DNA from 2 places in the Streptomyces sp. NPDC088733 genome. Region 2 is predicted to be linked to the other one. Evidence: riboswitches for the same ligand, from Rfam matches in the RefSeq annotation. Region 2 holds a riboswitch; the other holds the start of a gene.
What was found. A riboswitch is a leader RNA that binds a small molecule or an ion and turns the genes downstream of it on or off. The one in region 2 is predicted to bind cyclic di-AMP.
Positions count from the first base shown of each region.

Region 1: another riboswitch for cyclic di-AMP. It lies ahead of ACIP64_RS16025 (transglycosylase family protein); the one in region 2 lies ahead of ACIP64_RS34960 (NlpC/P60 family protein).

Region 1 is NZ_JBIVLH010000007.1:319,147-326,366, forward strand. Features, by position in the region: gene ACIP64_RS16010 (alpha/beta fold hydrolase) at 1-363, shown strand, start outside; gene ACIP64_RS16015 (putative bifunctional diguanylate cyclase/phosphodiesterase) at 511-2,679, opposite strand; gene ACIP64_RS16020 (SAM-dependent methyltransferase) at 2,676-3,491, opposite strand; gene ACIP64_RS16025 (transglycosylase family protein) at 3,696-4,832, opposite strand; cyclic di-AMP (ydaO/yuaA leader) riboswitch at 4,837-5,046, opposite strand; gene ACIP64_RS16030 (aldo/keto reductase) at 5,634-6,641, shown strand; gene ACIP64_RS16035 (GNAT family N-acetyltransferase) at 6,678-7,220, opposite strand, start outside.
Region 2 is NZ_JBIVLH010000028.1:31,825-39,044, forward strand. Features, by position in the region: gene ACIP64_RS34950 (peptidoglycan DD-metalloendopeptidase family protein) at 1-580, shown strand, start outside; gene pcrA (DNA helicase PcrA) at 646-3,081, opposite strand; cyclic di-AMP (ydaO/yuaA leader) riboswitch at 3,355-3,518, shown strand; gene ACIP64_RS34960 (NlpC/P60 family protein) at 3,526-4,662, shown strand; gene ACIP64_RS34965 (hypothetical protein) at 4,689-5,042, opposite strand; gene ACIP64_RS34970 (NlpC/P60 family protein) at 5,383-6,456, shown strand; gene ACIP64_RS34975 (LuxR C-terminal-related transcriptional regulator) at 6,479-7,150, opposite strand; gene ACIP64_RS34980 (PspC domain-containing protein) at 7,147-7,220, opposite strand, start outside.

The sequences.
Region 1 (7,220 bases), on a different contig from region 2:
TACGCCGACGAGGTGCTGGACCGGATGATCGCGCCGTACAACGTCACCGAGCTGCCCGACGTGGCCGCCCATGTGCTGCGGATGATGCGCGGCACCCCGCCCGAGGGCGCCGCCGCCGCGCTGCGCGGGCGCGCCCGGCGCCCGGACTACGGCCCCGTGCTCGCCGCCGTCCGCGTGCCCACCCTGATCGTGGTCGGCCGGGACGACACCTTCACCCCCGTCGCCGAGGCCGAGGCCATGCACCGCGCCGTGACCGGCTCGCGGCTGGCGGTCGTGGAGGGTGCCGGGCATCTGCCCAACCTTGAACGGCCCGAGGTCTTCACGGGCCTCCTGCACGATTTTCTCGGCGGGTTGGACGCATAGGAGCGAACCCGCGGCGTTCCGGCGCGGGTTGCGACAGCTTCGGCACGGTCGCTGTCCCGCGGGCCCGGCCGGGCGCCGGCCCGACCCTGTGGGCAGCGTCGACACCCCCCGCGAACAAGCAGGTCGACGTCACACGGGCCCGGCCGCTCAGGCCGTCGCGTCCACGAGCGAGAGCGAGTGAAGCCGTTCCGGCGGGCCGGGCCGGGCGTAGTACCAGCCCTGGGCGGTGTCGCAGCCCAGGGCCCGCAGGTACTCCGCCTGGGTGCCGGTCTCGACGCCCTCGACGGTGACCGACAGGCCGAGCGTGTGGGCGAGGTCGACGACGACCTCCACGATCTTCACGTCGACCGGGTCCGCCGGGTGCTGCTGCATGCCGCGTGTGAACGAGCGGTCCAGCTTCAGCGTGGTGATCGGCAGCCGGCGCAGCGACGCCAGGTTGGAGTAGCCGGTGCCGAAGTCGTCCAGCGCGATGGCCATGCCCAGGTCGGCGAACTCCCGCAGCGGGCGCAGCAGTTCCTCGTCGGCGCCGATGAAGGCGCTCTCGGTGACCTCCAGGCACAGCGCGGTCGGTTCCAGACCGGCGTCCTTGATGACGGCGAGTGTCTCCGGGACCAGGCCGTGATGCCCCAGTTGCGCCGGGGAGAGGTTGACGTTGATCCGCAGCGGGTGGCCGTCGCTGCGCGGGAACTGCCAGTCCCTGGCCTGCCAGGCGGCCTGCTGGAGCACCCAGTGGCCGAGCGGCACGATCAGCCCGGTGCTCTCCGCCAGCGCGATGAACCGGTCGGGGCCGAGCACCCCGTGCACCGGGTGGCACCAGCGCACCAGCGCCTCCGCGCCGCGCACGCTGCCGTCGGAGAGCCGGACCAGCGGCTGGTACTCGATGAAGAACTCACCGCGCTCCAGGGCGACGGGCAGCTGGTTGGTGAGCCCGTGCCGGGTGATGGCGCGGGCGTCGGAGTCGGGGTCGGCGAGCTCGAAGCGGTTCCCTCCGGCGGCCTTGGCGCGGTACATGGTGATGTCGGCGCTGCGCAGCACCTCGGCCGGGCCGAGGCTGCCGGCCTGGCCCTCCACGATGCCGATGCTGCACCGCACGGAGAGTTCGCGGTCGTCGACGCGGATGGGGTCGGCGAGCGCGGCCAGGACGAGGTCGGCGAGGCCGGTGACGTCCGCGCGGCTGGCCGGGTTGACGACGAGCGCGGCGAACTCGTCGCCGCCGATCCGGGCGACGAGCTGGTCCGGCGAGGTGACGCAGGCCTTCAGCCGTTCGGCGACGGCCACCAGCAGCCGGTCGCCGACCGCGTGGCCGAGGCTGTCGTTGACGTCCTTGAAGCCGTCGAGGTCGAGGTAGCAGACCCCGACGCGGGAGCCCTCGGCGCCGCCGAGCACCTGTTCCAGACGCTCGAAGAACAGGTTCCGGTTGGCCAGCCCGGTGAGGGCGTCGTGCGTGGCCTCGTACCGCAGCCGCTCGCTGAGCAGGCGCTCCTCGGTGATGTCCTCCATCAGCGCGAGCATGTACTGCGGGACTCCTGCGGGGTCGCGGAGCAGGGAGACCGTCAGGTTGGTCCACAGGGCGGTGCCGTCGGGGCGGTAGTACGCCTTCTCGACGCTGTAGCGGTCGCGTTCGCCCCGGTTGAGCTGGCGCTGCATCTCCCAGACCTCGGGGGCGTCCTCGGCGTGCACCCAGTCGTAGACGTTCCGGCTGAGGATGCGGCGTTCCAGGCCGCCGAACATGGCGGTCAGGGCGTCGTTGACGTCGAGGATGCGGCCCTCCATGTCGGCGATGCCGATGCCTATGGAGGCGCCCTGGAAGATGGCGCGGAAGCGCACCTCGCTCTCGTGCAGGGCCTGTTCGACGGCGGTGCGGGCGGCGAGCGCGGCCCGGGACAGGGCCTCCTGCTCCGTCCTGGTCCGTTCGCGCAGCGCGCCCGTGTAGCCGTAGGCGATCCAGTGCTGCAGCCGGGCGGAGCGGGTACGGCCCTCGTCGGCGGGCAGGGCCGGGTCCAGCGGCGAGTACAGCAGCAGATAGGCGTCCACGACGCCGAGAATGCGGGGCAGCGCCTCGGGGTCCGTGCAGTGCGCGGCCACCAGCGCCGAGCCGATCTCCGCGGCGGCGCGCGGGTCGAAGGGCCGGGCGTGCAGGGCCGCCTCCAGCCGCGCGGCGAGCGGGAGCAGGTACTCCTCGAACTCGCCGCGGGTCATGGAGGTGGCGGTCGCCGGGTAGATCGCCCGGCTCCAGATGATCGCGAAGCGCCGCAGGCCGTCGGCGGGTTCGGGCTCGGGCTCCGGCTCCGGGTCGGGTTCCGTGGCCACGGTCACACCTTGCGGCCGACGCCCGCGAACCCGCTGAAGACCACCGGGTCGGGTTCGTCGTCGTCCGAGCCGTCCGGCCGCCACAGCGGCGGCGAGACCAGTCCGGGTTCGACGAGTTCGAAGCCGTCGAAAAACGCCTCCACCGCGGCCCGCGAGCGCATGATCAGCGGCGAACTGGCGCTGCGGTAGACGCTCTCGACCCGCTCGCCCTCCTCCGGCCGGCGCGGGCCGCCCTCCACCGAGGCGTGGGTGAGGACGAGCAGGCTGCCGGGCGCGAGCGCGTCGCGCAGTTCGGCGACGGCCTTGGCGGGGTCGTCGGCGTCCTCGACGAAGTGCAGGACGGCCACCAGCAGCAGCGCCACGGGGCGGTCGAGGTCCAGCAGCCGGCGGGTCTCCTCGCTGTCGAGGATGTCGCGCGGGGACCGCAGGTCGGCGGCAACGATCGCGGCGTTCCCGTGCCCGTCGAGCACGGCGCGGCTGTGGGCGACCGCGACGGGGTCGTGGTCGACGTAGACGACGCGGGCGGCCGGGTCCGCGGCCTGGGCGACCTCGTGGACGTTGCCGAAGGTGGGGATGCCGGAGCCGATGTCGAGGAACTGGGTGATGCCCTCGTCCACCGCGAAGCGCACGGCCCTGCGCATGAGGGCCCGGTTGGCCTGCATGATCTTGGGCAGGCCCGGGAAGGCCTCGATGGCCCGGCGCCCCGCCTCCCGGTCGACCTCGAAGTTGTGCGATCCGCCCAGGTAGTAGTCGTAGATGCGCGACACGCTCGGGACGGACAGGTCGATGCCATGGGGGGCCCAGGCGGGACGCTCCATCAACGGCTCCAGCTCGTCGGGATCAGGGCACGGGTCCGTGGGGACGGCCGCGTGGCTCAGAGGCTACTGATCGTTCGATCGGGAGGAAACCAGAAATGGAAATATTCGATCCGTTTTCGGTCACTCGCCAACGGCACGTGCCCTGCCCCCGCGGTACGGGGAACAGGGCACGTACTACCGCCGGATGACGGGCAGTCAGGTTGTTCAGACGCTGACGCCGTGCGCGCGCAGGTAGGCGAGCGGGTCGATGTCGGAACCGAACGACGCGGTGGTGCGCACCTCGAAGTGCAGGTGCGGGCCGGTGACGTTGCCGGTGGCGCCCGACAGGCCCAGCTGCTGGCCCTCGGAGACGGTCTGGCCGGCCGAGACCGACAGCGAGGACATGTGGGCGTACTGCGAGTACTTGCCGTCCGCGTGCTTGATGACGACCTGGTTGCCGTACGAGCCGCCCCAGCCCGCGGAGACCACGGTGCCGGAAGCGATCGCCTTCACCTTGGTGCCGGTGGAGGCGATGAAGTCGACACCGGTGTGGTAGCCCTTCGACCACATGGAACCGGCCTGGTGGTACGGGGTGCCCAGCGTGACGTGGTCCAGCGGGGCCGTGTAGCCGGAGGCGGACGAGGTGGAGGGCTTGGCCGGCGCGGGCGTGCTCGCGGGCTTGTCCGGGAGGGCGACCTTGACCGTGCCGCTCAGCGCCAGGACCTGGCCCGGGCGGATCAGGTTGGGGTCGCCACCGATGACGGACCGGTTTGCGGCGTACAGCTCGTGCCAGCCGCCGGTCACGTCCTGGGCGTCCGCGATGGAGGAGAGGGTGTCGCCGCCGACGACCGTGTAGCTGCCGCCGGTGCCCGGCTTGGAGGTGGAGCCGGCGGGCTTGCCGGCCGTCGTGTCCTTCGCAGGGGTGGCGGGCTTGGGGGCCGTGGTGCCGGCGACGCTCTCGGGGGTGGCCGAGGTGTCGGCCATGTCCTTGGTCAGACCGGCCTTGGGACCGCACACCGGCCAGGCCTGCGGGCCCTGGACGGCCAGGACCTTCTCGGCGACCGCGATCTGCTCGGCCTTGGTCGCGAGGTCCGCGCGGGCGGCGTACTTGGTGCCGCCGAATCCGGCCCAGGTGCTCTGGGTGAACTGGAGGCCGCCGTAGAAACCGTTACCGGTGTTGATGGACCAGTTGTTGGTGCTCTCGCAGCTGGCGACCTTGTCCCAGACGCTCACCGGAGCGGCGTGGGCACCGGTGGCGCCGACAACCGGAAGGGCAATCGCGGCACTCGTGGTGCCGGCGAATGCGCCGATGCGGACGAAACGGTTGGTCCGCTGACGACGGTGCTTTCCCTTTGCGGGCATGGGGAATTCCTCTCCGACGCCTACGAGGTGAGCTGTCGGGTTCGGGCTGGAGATGCCCGGCCGCATCGAGGCATGCCAAACAAAGGCACGTCGCTGCGACTTCACCCCAAGCCGTCCCGTGACACGGAACGGCACTTACCTGGGTCCCCCGCTCCTGCCGTGCGGTCTTGTCATCCGGCTTACGAGTGGCGGCAGGATTAGGCGTTCCACTCGGAAGAATTCCCGCCGGCATCCGGCCTGCGGGACTTGGAAGCTAAACGACGCAATCGCGCCCCGGCAAGGTCCTGAATCACAGCAATTGCCGACCGGCAAGTCGATCAATGAATTCCGTGACGTTACGTGAGATGTGTCCGCTCTGTGTAGGCGAATTGATGACCCCGGGCGAACGGCCGTATACGAGTGGTGAATATGGGGGGCATAAATCGACGCTCGGTCGCCGCGGGGCGCCGCAGCGTGTTCGCCGCGTGACACCCATCACGTACCTATTGCCTACGCATGCACTGTGGATACATATGTCCGCTTACGGCCCTCAATGCCGGATAAGGCAGGACAAGGGGAGTTCCAACCCGCCCTCCAGGAAGGCGTCATGGCGCCCGCGCACGTCGTCGTGCCCGGCGGGACAACCGATGCCCGCACCCGTCGATTCCCGGCGGCGCCCCCGCCCCCTTCCCACCCCGCGGGAGGGCCGGGAACCCGGGTGACAGCGCGGAACCCCCAGGGGTAGCCTCCCAATCCCGAACATTTTCTTACATCGACACCTCAGCGCACCGCCGTACCCACACCTCGACCGGGAGCCCCCGCGTGCCCTACCTCGCCGCCGAAGACCGCTACGCCTCCATGCAGTACCGCCGCACCGGCCGCAGCGGGGTCCTGCTCCCCGCCGTGTCCCTGGGCCTGTGGCACAACTTCGGCGACACCTCGCCGCTGGAGACCCAGCGCGCGGTGCTGCGCCGCGCCGTCGACCGCGGGGTCGTCCACCTCGACCTCGCCAACAACTACGGCCCGCCGGCCGGCTCGGCCGAGGCCAACTTCGGCACCCTCTTCGCCCAGGACCTGCGCCCGTACCGCGACGAGCTGTTCATCGCCAGCAAGGCCGGGTACGACATGTGGCCCGGCCCGTACGGCGAGTGGGGCAGCCGCAAGTACATGCTGGCCTCCCTGGACCAGTCCCTCGGCCGGATGGGCCTGGACTACGTCGACGTCTTCTACTCCCACCGCTTCGACCCGGACACGCCCCTGGAGGAGACCATGGGCGCCCTGGACACCGCGGTCCGCCAGGGCAAGGCGCTGTACGCGGGCATCTCCAACTACCCCGCGGACGCCCACCGCCGGGCCACGGAGATCCTGCGCGGACTCGGCACCCCGCTGCTGATCCACCAGGCCGCCTACAGCATGCTGCAGCGCGGCCCCGAGGCGGGCGTCCTCGACGCCGTCGGGGAGACCGGGACCGCTCTCATCGCCTACTCGCCGCTCGCCCAGGGCCAGCTGACGGACCGCTACCTCGACGGCGTCCCCGCGGACTCCCGGATGGCCCTCGGCCACTTCCTCAAGCGCGACGCCCTCACCGACGAGAAGCTGACCCTGCTCCACGCCCTCAACAAGCTCGCGGGCGAACGCGGCCAGACCCTCGCGCAGCTGGCCCTGACCTGGGTCCTGCGCGACCCGCGGGTGGTCTCCGTGCTCATCGGCGCAAGCAGCGTCGCGCAGCTCGACCAGAACCTCGCGGCCCTGGACGCGGAGCCCCTCACCGCGGCCGAACTCGCCGAGATCGACCGCCTGTCGGCCGAGGCGGGCGTCGAGATCCCGTAGCTCCCGCAGGCGTCGCCGCCCCGGGGGTCCCGGCCGTCAGGACCCCTGGAGGCGGCCCCGCAGCGCGGCCCGCACGTCCGGCCACTCGTCCTGGAGGACGGAGTAGTAGGCGCTGTCGCGGACGGTGCCGTCGGTCGCGCGCACATGGGCGCGGCGGATGCCCTCGAAGCGTCCGCCGATGCGCTCGATGGCGGCACGCGAGCGGGCGTTGCGGGCGTCGGTCTTCAAGGTGACGCGCAGCACGCCCCAGGTCTCGAAGGCGTGGGTGAGCAGCAGCAGCTTGGCCTCGGTGTTGCAGGGCGTGCGCTGGGCCGAGGCGGAGAGCCACGTGCTGCCGATCTCGGCGACCGTGGGCGCCCCTGCCGGGCGCGGCGTGGTGCGGCCCGCGGGCCAGGCCGGGACGGCGGACCAGTAGTCGAGGTCCAGGAAGCGCGTCGAGCCGACCACGGCGCCGCGCGCGATGTCGACCACCGCGAACGGGAGCGCGGCGCCGGTGACCTGCTCCGCGAGCGCCTCCTCGACGTACCGCCGCATCGCGGGCGGGTCGTCCGGCACCAGGGTGAAGCCATAGGTCTCGCG
Region 2 (7,220 bases):
CGTGGTCGACGCCGCCAAGACCCCCACGACCAAGCTCGACCAGCAGCTGGCCGGGGTGAACCGGGACGTCGACGATTTCGCCTCCCGTGCCAGCCGCACCCAGGAGCGCCTGGACATCAAGGAGCGCCAGGCCGCGGAGCGGAAGAAGAAGGCGGAGGAGGCGGCCCGCAAGGAGGCGCTGCGCCCGAAGTTCCTGCTCCCGGTGAGCGAGCACGGTCTGAGCGCCTACTTCGGCCAGGCGGGCGTGAACTGGATGTCGGTCCACACGGGCATCGACTTCCCGGTCAGTTACGGCACCCCCGTGATGGCCGCGACCGACGGCACCGTCCGCACGCAGTGGAACAGCGCCTACGGCAACATGGCCATAGTGACGGCGCCGGACGGCACGGAGACCTGGTACTGCCATCTGAGCAGCACCAAGATCCGCTGGGGCAGCGTCAAGGCCGGCGAGGTCATCGCCTATTCCGGCAATTCAGGCAACTCCACCGGCCCGCACCTGCACTTCGAGGTACGGCCCGCGGGCGGCTCGGCGATCGACCCGCTGCCGTGGCTGCTCAAGCACGGCCTCGACCCGCGCTGAGCCACCGGCCCCGGGGCGGCCCGTGCGGCTCCCTCACCGGAAGCCGCCACGCGACGCGCGTCCCGTCAGAGCTTCTCCACCGGCGCGTAGCGCAGCAGCAGCACCTTCGGCCGCTCGTCGCCGAAGTCGATGGTGGCCTTGGCCTTCTCACCGCTGCCGTCGACCGAGACGACCGTGCCCAGCCCGAACGTGTCGTGGTTGACCCGGTCCCCGACCGCCAGGGCGACGACCGGCCGGTCCTGGGTGCGGCGGGTGGCGAAGCCGGAGGGACCGCTCCTGGACGAGGACCGCGACAGCACCGAGGCCGCCGCCGACACCGAGGCGGACGGCGCCGGTGAGGACCCCGTACGCCGCCACTCGATGAGCGACTCGGGGATCTCCTCAAGGAAGCGGGAGGGCGGGTTGTACGACGGCTGGCCCCACGCGCTGCGCATGCTCGCCCGCGTGACGTACAGCCGCTGCCGCGCCCGGGTGATGCCGACGTAGGCGAGGCGGCGCTCCTCCTCCAGTTCCTTGGTCTGGCCGAGCGCGCGCATGTGCGGGAAGACCCCGTCCTCCATGCCGGTCAGGAAGACCACCGGGAACTCCAGGCCCTTGGCGGTGTGGAGGGTCATCAGCGTTATGACGCCGCCGCCCTCCTCGTCGTCCGGGATCTGGTCGGAGTCGGCGACCAGTGCGACGCGTTCCAGGAACTCGGCGAGCGTTCCGGGCTCCTCCTCGGTGCGCTCCTGCTCGAACTCCAGGGCCACCGCCGCGAGTTCCTGGAGGTTCTCGACGCGGGTCTCGTCCTGCGGGTCGGTGGAGGCCTGGAGTTCGGCCAGGTAGCCCGTGCGCTCCAGCACCGCCTCCAGGACGGTGGCGGGGCCGGCGCCGGACTCCACGATCGTGCGCAGTTCCTCCAGCAGTTCGTTGAAGCGCTTGACGGCGTTGACCGAGCGGGCGGCCATGCCGAAGGCCTCGTCGACGCGGCGCAGCGCCGCGGGGAAGGAGATCCGCTCGCGTGAGGACAGGGCGTCGATCATGGCCTCGGCGCGCTCGCCGATGCCGCGCTTGGGCACATTGAGGATGCGGCGCAGCGGGACGGTGTCCTCGGGGTTGGCGAGCACGCGCAGGTAGGCCAGGACGTCCCGGACCTCCTTGCGCTCGTAGAAGCGGACTCCGCCGACGACCTTGTACGGCAGGCCGACGCGGATGAAGACCTCTTCGAAGACACGGGACTGCGCGTTGGTGCGGTAGAAGACCGCGACCTCGCCGGGACGGGCGTCGCCGGCGTCGGTGAGCCGGTCGATCTCGTCGGCGATGAACTGCGCCTCGTCGTGCTCCTGGTCGGCGACGTAGCCGGTGATGACCGGGCCCTGGCCGGCCTCCGTCCACAGGTTCTTCGGGCGGCGGGAGGCGTTGCGCTCGATGACGGCGTTGGCGGCGGTCAGGATGTTCTGGGTGGAGCGGTAGTTCTGCTCCAGCAGGATCGTGCGCGCCTGCGGGTAGTCCTCCTCGAACTGGAGGATGTTGCGGATGGTGGCGCCGCGGAAGGCGTAGATGCTCTGGTCGGCGTCACCGACCACGCACAGCTCCGCCGGCCCTTCGCCGCCCTCCTCCGCGTCCCCGGTGCCGACGAGTTCGCGCACCAGGGTGTACTGGGCGTGGTTGGTGTCCTGGTACTCGTCGACCAGGACGTGCCGGAAGCGGCGCCGGTAGTGCTCGGCGACGTCCGGGAAGGCCTGGAGCAGGTTGACCGTGGTCATGATGATGTCGTCGAAGTCGAGGGCGTTGGCCTCGCGCAGCCGCGACTGGTAGATCGCGTAGGCCTCGGCGAGCTTCTTCTCGAAGGGGTTCTCGGCCTGGCCGGCGAAGGTCTCCTCGTCGATGAGCTCGTTCTTGAGGTTGGAGACCTTGGCGCTGAAGGACTTCGGCGGGAACTGCTTGGGGTCCAGGTCCAGGTCGCGGCAGACCAGGGCCATCAGGCGCTTGGAGTCGGCCGCGTCGTAGATGGAGAAGCTGGAGGTGAAGCCGAGCTTCTTGGACTCCCGGCGCAGGATGCGGACGCAGGCGCTGTGGAAGGTGGAGACCCACATCACGTTGGCGCGCGGGCCGACGAGTTGCTCGACGCGCTCCTTCATCTCGCCGGCGGCCTTGTTGGTGAAGGTGATCGCCAGGATCTGGCCGGGGTGCACCTGGCGGGCGCCCAGCAGGTGGGCGATGCGGTGGGTGAGCACCCGGGTCTTGCCGGAGCCGGCGCCCGCGACGATGAGCAGGGGGGAGCCGGTGTGCTCGACGGCGGCGCGCTGCTGCTCGTTGAGCCCGTCCAGCAGGGCGGCGGGGTCGACGGCGGGGCGCGGCGCGCCGTCCCGGTAGTACGCGTCCCGGTCGGCGGGCGCGTCGAAGCGTCCCTCGAAGAGGTCGTGCGGAACCGCCTCGGCCTCCTCCTCGGGGGGCGGCGGCGGGTGCTCCTCCCTCGGTTCGAAGCCGGCCAGGAAGCTGTCGTCAAAGAGGCTGCTCATCGCCTCCCGAGTCTAGGCGGTGGGACCGACAGCGGTGCACCGCTTCCGGATGCCGGTCGTCCGCGGGACGCACACCGCGGTGCCGCCGGGCGCCGCCGGGCCGCCGCCGGAACCCGTCCCGGCCCCGTCCGGGGAGCCGGACAACGGCACGGCTGCGTAAAGGTCACGAAATGATTGCGGACAATTCGAACACCAGCCTTCCCAGGAGCCACCCCAGTTGACTAGCGTGCCCCCTCAGGCGGTCCGCACCGAACGGCGGCGACCGAGCCGTCACGGCCGCCTCCGCTGAGTCCGGCAACCGCCGGAGCCGGGGACCCACCACTTTGGGGTGAATCGGTCCGTACGGGCGCACCGCACACGTGCCCGGACGACCGTAGGGCGGCCTTCCGAAGCCCGAACCCGACAGCTAACCCGGTAGGCGGTCCACGGAAGGAGCCGTCCGCCTTGGCGACGCACCGCAAGCCGCGCCCCCGCATGCTCACCGTTCCCGGCCCGCGCACGGCCGTGGGGCTGACGACCGCCGCACTGGCGACCGTCACCCTCTTCGGAGAAAGCGCCAGCGCGGCGCCCGCCTCCCCCGACAAACCCTCCATCACCGAGGTCAAGGCCAAGGTCGACGCCCTCTACCACCAGGCCGAGGCGGCCACCGAGCGCTACAACGGCGCCAAGGAGCAGACCGACAGGCAGCGGACGCACGCGGACGAACTGCTCGACCAGGTCGCCCGCAGGACGCAGACGCTCAACGACGCCCGCCGCACGATCGGCGAGTACGCCTCGGCGCAGTACCGCGGCGGCGGCCTGGACAGCACGACGACCTTCCTGCTCACCTCCGACCCGCAGCAGTTCCTGGACCAGGCGCACCTGATGAACCGCCTGTCCGACCGCCAGGAACACGCGATGGAGGACTTCCGCACGCAGCAGGCGGCGACCACGCAGAAGCGCACGGAGGCCGTCCAGAGTCTGGCGAAGCTCACCGAGGCGCAGACGCGGCTGGCCGCGGAGAAGAGGACGGTCAAGCAGAAGCTCGCCGCCGCTCAGCAACTGCTCAACACCCTGACCGCCCAGGAGAAGGCGCGGCTGGCCGCCCTGGAGAAGAAGAAGCAGGAGGAGGCCGCGGCCGCGGCCAAGTTGATCGCCGCGAAGGAGAAGGCGGCGCAGGAGGCGGCCGGGACGTCCTCGGACACGTCGTCCGCCGGCGGCACCACGACCTCGACGGCCTCGGGCAGCTACGCCGCCAAGGCCGAGAAGGCGATCGCCTTCGCCCACGCCCAGCTCGGCAAGCCGTACGTGTACGGCGCCACGGGCCCCAACTCCTTTGACTGCTCGGGCCTGACCCAGGGCGCCTGGGCCGCCGCGGGCGTCTCCATCCCCCGCACCACCTACGACCAGGTCGACTTCGGCACCCGCGTCACCGCGGACCAGCTGCAACCCGGCGACCTGGTCTTCTTCTACTCGGACGTGACCCACGTCGGCCTCTACATCGGCGGCGGCGAAATGATCCACGCGCCTCACACGGGCACTGTGGTGAAGGTCGCCCCCATCACCGAGATGCCGATCTACGGCTACGCCCGGATGGCCTGAGTCCCCCCGCCTCCCCGCGAAGGGGCTCAGGTCCAGAGCACCGCGATGAAGATGTCGGCGGTGGTCAGCGCACCCACGGTGCCGAAGGCCGCCGCCGACACCTTCTCCTCGTCGCGCTTGACGTAGACCAGGCCGAGGACCACCACCAGCACGGCGGGCTTCAGGCCGATCTTGGCGTTGTTCACCGGGTGGTCGTCGGCCTGGTTCAGGCCGACCGGCAGGGCGCCGGTCACCAGCATGGTGAGCGCCCCGTGCAGCATGCCCGGCACGAAGCGCGCCTCGCCGCGGCCCATGGCCTTCGTCCGGGTGAGGAAGCCGCCGAGCAGGGCGGCGATGCCGATGATGTGCAGGCCGACGACGAAGTCGATGGTTGCGTCCATGGCTCAGGACCCCAGCCAGGCCCGTATCAGCACCCGGCACCGAGGTGGGTCCCTTCCGGCACATCGGTCACGGCTGGACCGCAAGCGACCAGGTCACCCGTCGAACAGCGGTCATCGGCCGACAGGTAACGGCCGAATCGGACCAGTCCCGCACAGTGCCCCGCTGCCCGGCGACGCACAGGTTTAGCGTCCTGCCCCAGGTGGCCGATCCCCACTGCCGGCGGGACTCGCCGTCGGCATCGGCCACCCCCGCCGAAGGTCCGGCGGCGGCGCGGCTCCCCGTCCGTCCGCCGCCGGGCCGCGGGCAGCAGGCCCGGCAGCCCGGAAGGAGTGACGGCGCGTGGCGTCGCACAGAAAGCCCAAGGAGCGCACCCTCACCGGCTCCACCGCGCGCACGGCCGCCACCCTCGCCATCGCGGGAGCGGCCTCGGTGACGATGTTCGGTGAGACCGGGCACGCCGACCCCCGGCTGACCACCTCCGAGGCCAAGGCCCGCGTGGACCGGCTCTACGAGGAGGCCGAGCAGGCCACCGAGCGGTACAACGGGGCGAAGGAGAAGGCCGACACGGTCCAGCACCGGATCGACGACCTCCAAGGCGAACTCGCCCGCAGGACCGAGCGGCTCAACCGCACCCGCGACGGCCTCGGGTCGATCGCCACCGCCCAGTACCGCTCCGGCGGCGTCGACCCGGCGATGCAGCTCGCGCTCGCCTCCTCGCCGGACCAGTACCTCGAACGGGCCGGGCTGCTGGACCGCATGAGCAGCCGCCAGAACGCCGCGCTGCACGCCCTCGGCGCCCAGAAGCGCGAGATCGAGCAGCTGCGCACCGAGGCGGGCACCGAACTCACCGAGCTGCGCCGGTCCCGCGCCGAACTCGCCCGCCACAAGCGCACCGTGCAGGAGCGCCTGGCCTCCGCGCAGCGGCTGCTGGACGGGCTGACCGCGGGCCAGCGCGCCGCCGTCCTGGCGGACGGGGGCCAGGGCACGGCCCGCTCCGGCGACCGGGCCGGCCGCGCGGTGTCCGCGGGCTCACGCGCGGCCCTGGCGCCCGCGGCGGCCCCCAACGCCCGGGCCGCGCGGGCCGTGTCCTTCGCGTACGACTCCCTCGGCCTGCCCTACGTCTGGGGCGCCACCGGCCCGTCCTCGTACGACTGCTCGGGCTTCACGCAGGCCGCCTGGCGGGCGGCCGGGGTGGAGCTGCCGCGCACGACCTACACCCAGATCAACGCGGGCAGCCGCGTCTCCCGCGCCGAACTGGAGCCGGGGGACCTGGTCTTCTTCTACTCGGGGATCAGCCACGTCGGCCTCTACATCGGCAACGGCATGATGATCCACGCCCCGCGCACCGGCGACGTGGTGAAGATCGCCCCAGTCGACCAGATGCCCTTCGCGGGGGCCACCCGCCCCGTGTGACGCCGCCTTGCCCGGCCGGCCCTCAGACCAGCCGGCGGGCGGTGGCCCAGCGGGTGAGTTCGTGGCGGTTGGAGAGCTGGAGCTTGCGCAGCACCGCCGAGACGTGCGACTCGACCGTCTTGACGGAGATGTAGAGCTGCTTGGCCACTTCCTTGTAGGCGTAGCCGCGGGCGATCAGCCGCAGGACCTCGCGCTCGCGCTGGGTGAGCCGGTCCAGGTCCTCGTCGACCGGCGGGGCGTCGGTGGAGGCGAAGGCGTCCAGGACGAAGCCGGCCAGCCGCGGGGAGAAGACCGCGTCGCCGTCGGCGACCCGGAAGACCGAGTTGACCAGGTCGGGACCGGTGATGGTCTTGGTGACATAGCCGCGGGCGCCGCCGCGGATCACGCCGATGACGTCCTCGGCGGCGTCGGAGACCGACAACGCCAGGAACCGCACCGGGTGTTCGGCGGCCGCGCTCAGTCCCGCGCAGCGCTTGAGCACCTCGACCCCGCCGCCGCCCGGCAGGTGGACGTCGAGCAGGACGACGTCGGGCCGCGTCGCGGTGATGACCGCGACGGCCTGGTCGACGTCGGCGGCCTCGCCGACCACGTCGACGCCGGTCCGCTCGGTCTCGCCGATCTCCGCCTGGACCCCGGTGCGGAACATCCGGTGGTCGTCGACGAGGACGACCCTCACACGCCGTTCGGTGCTCATGACGGCCTCCCTGCTCCCGAGTCCTGCTGCCGCTCCATCTCCAGCTCCACTTCCGTCCCCCCGCCCGGCG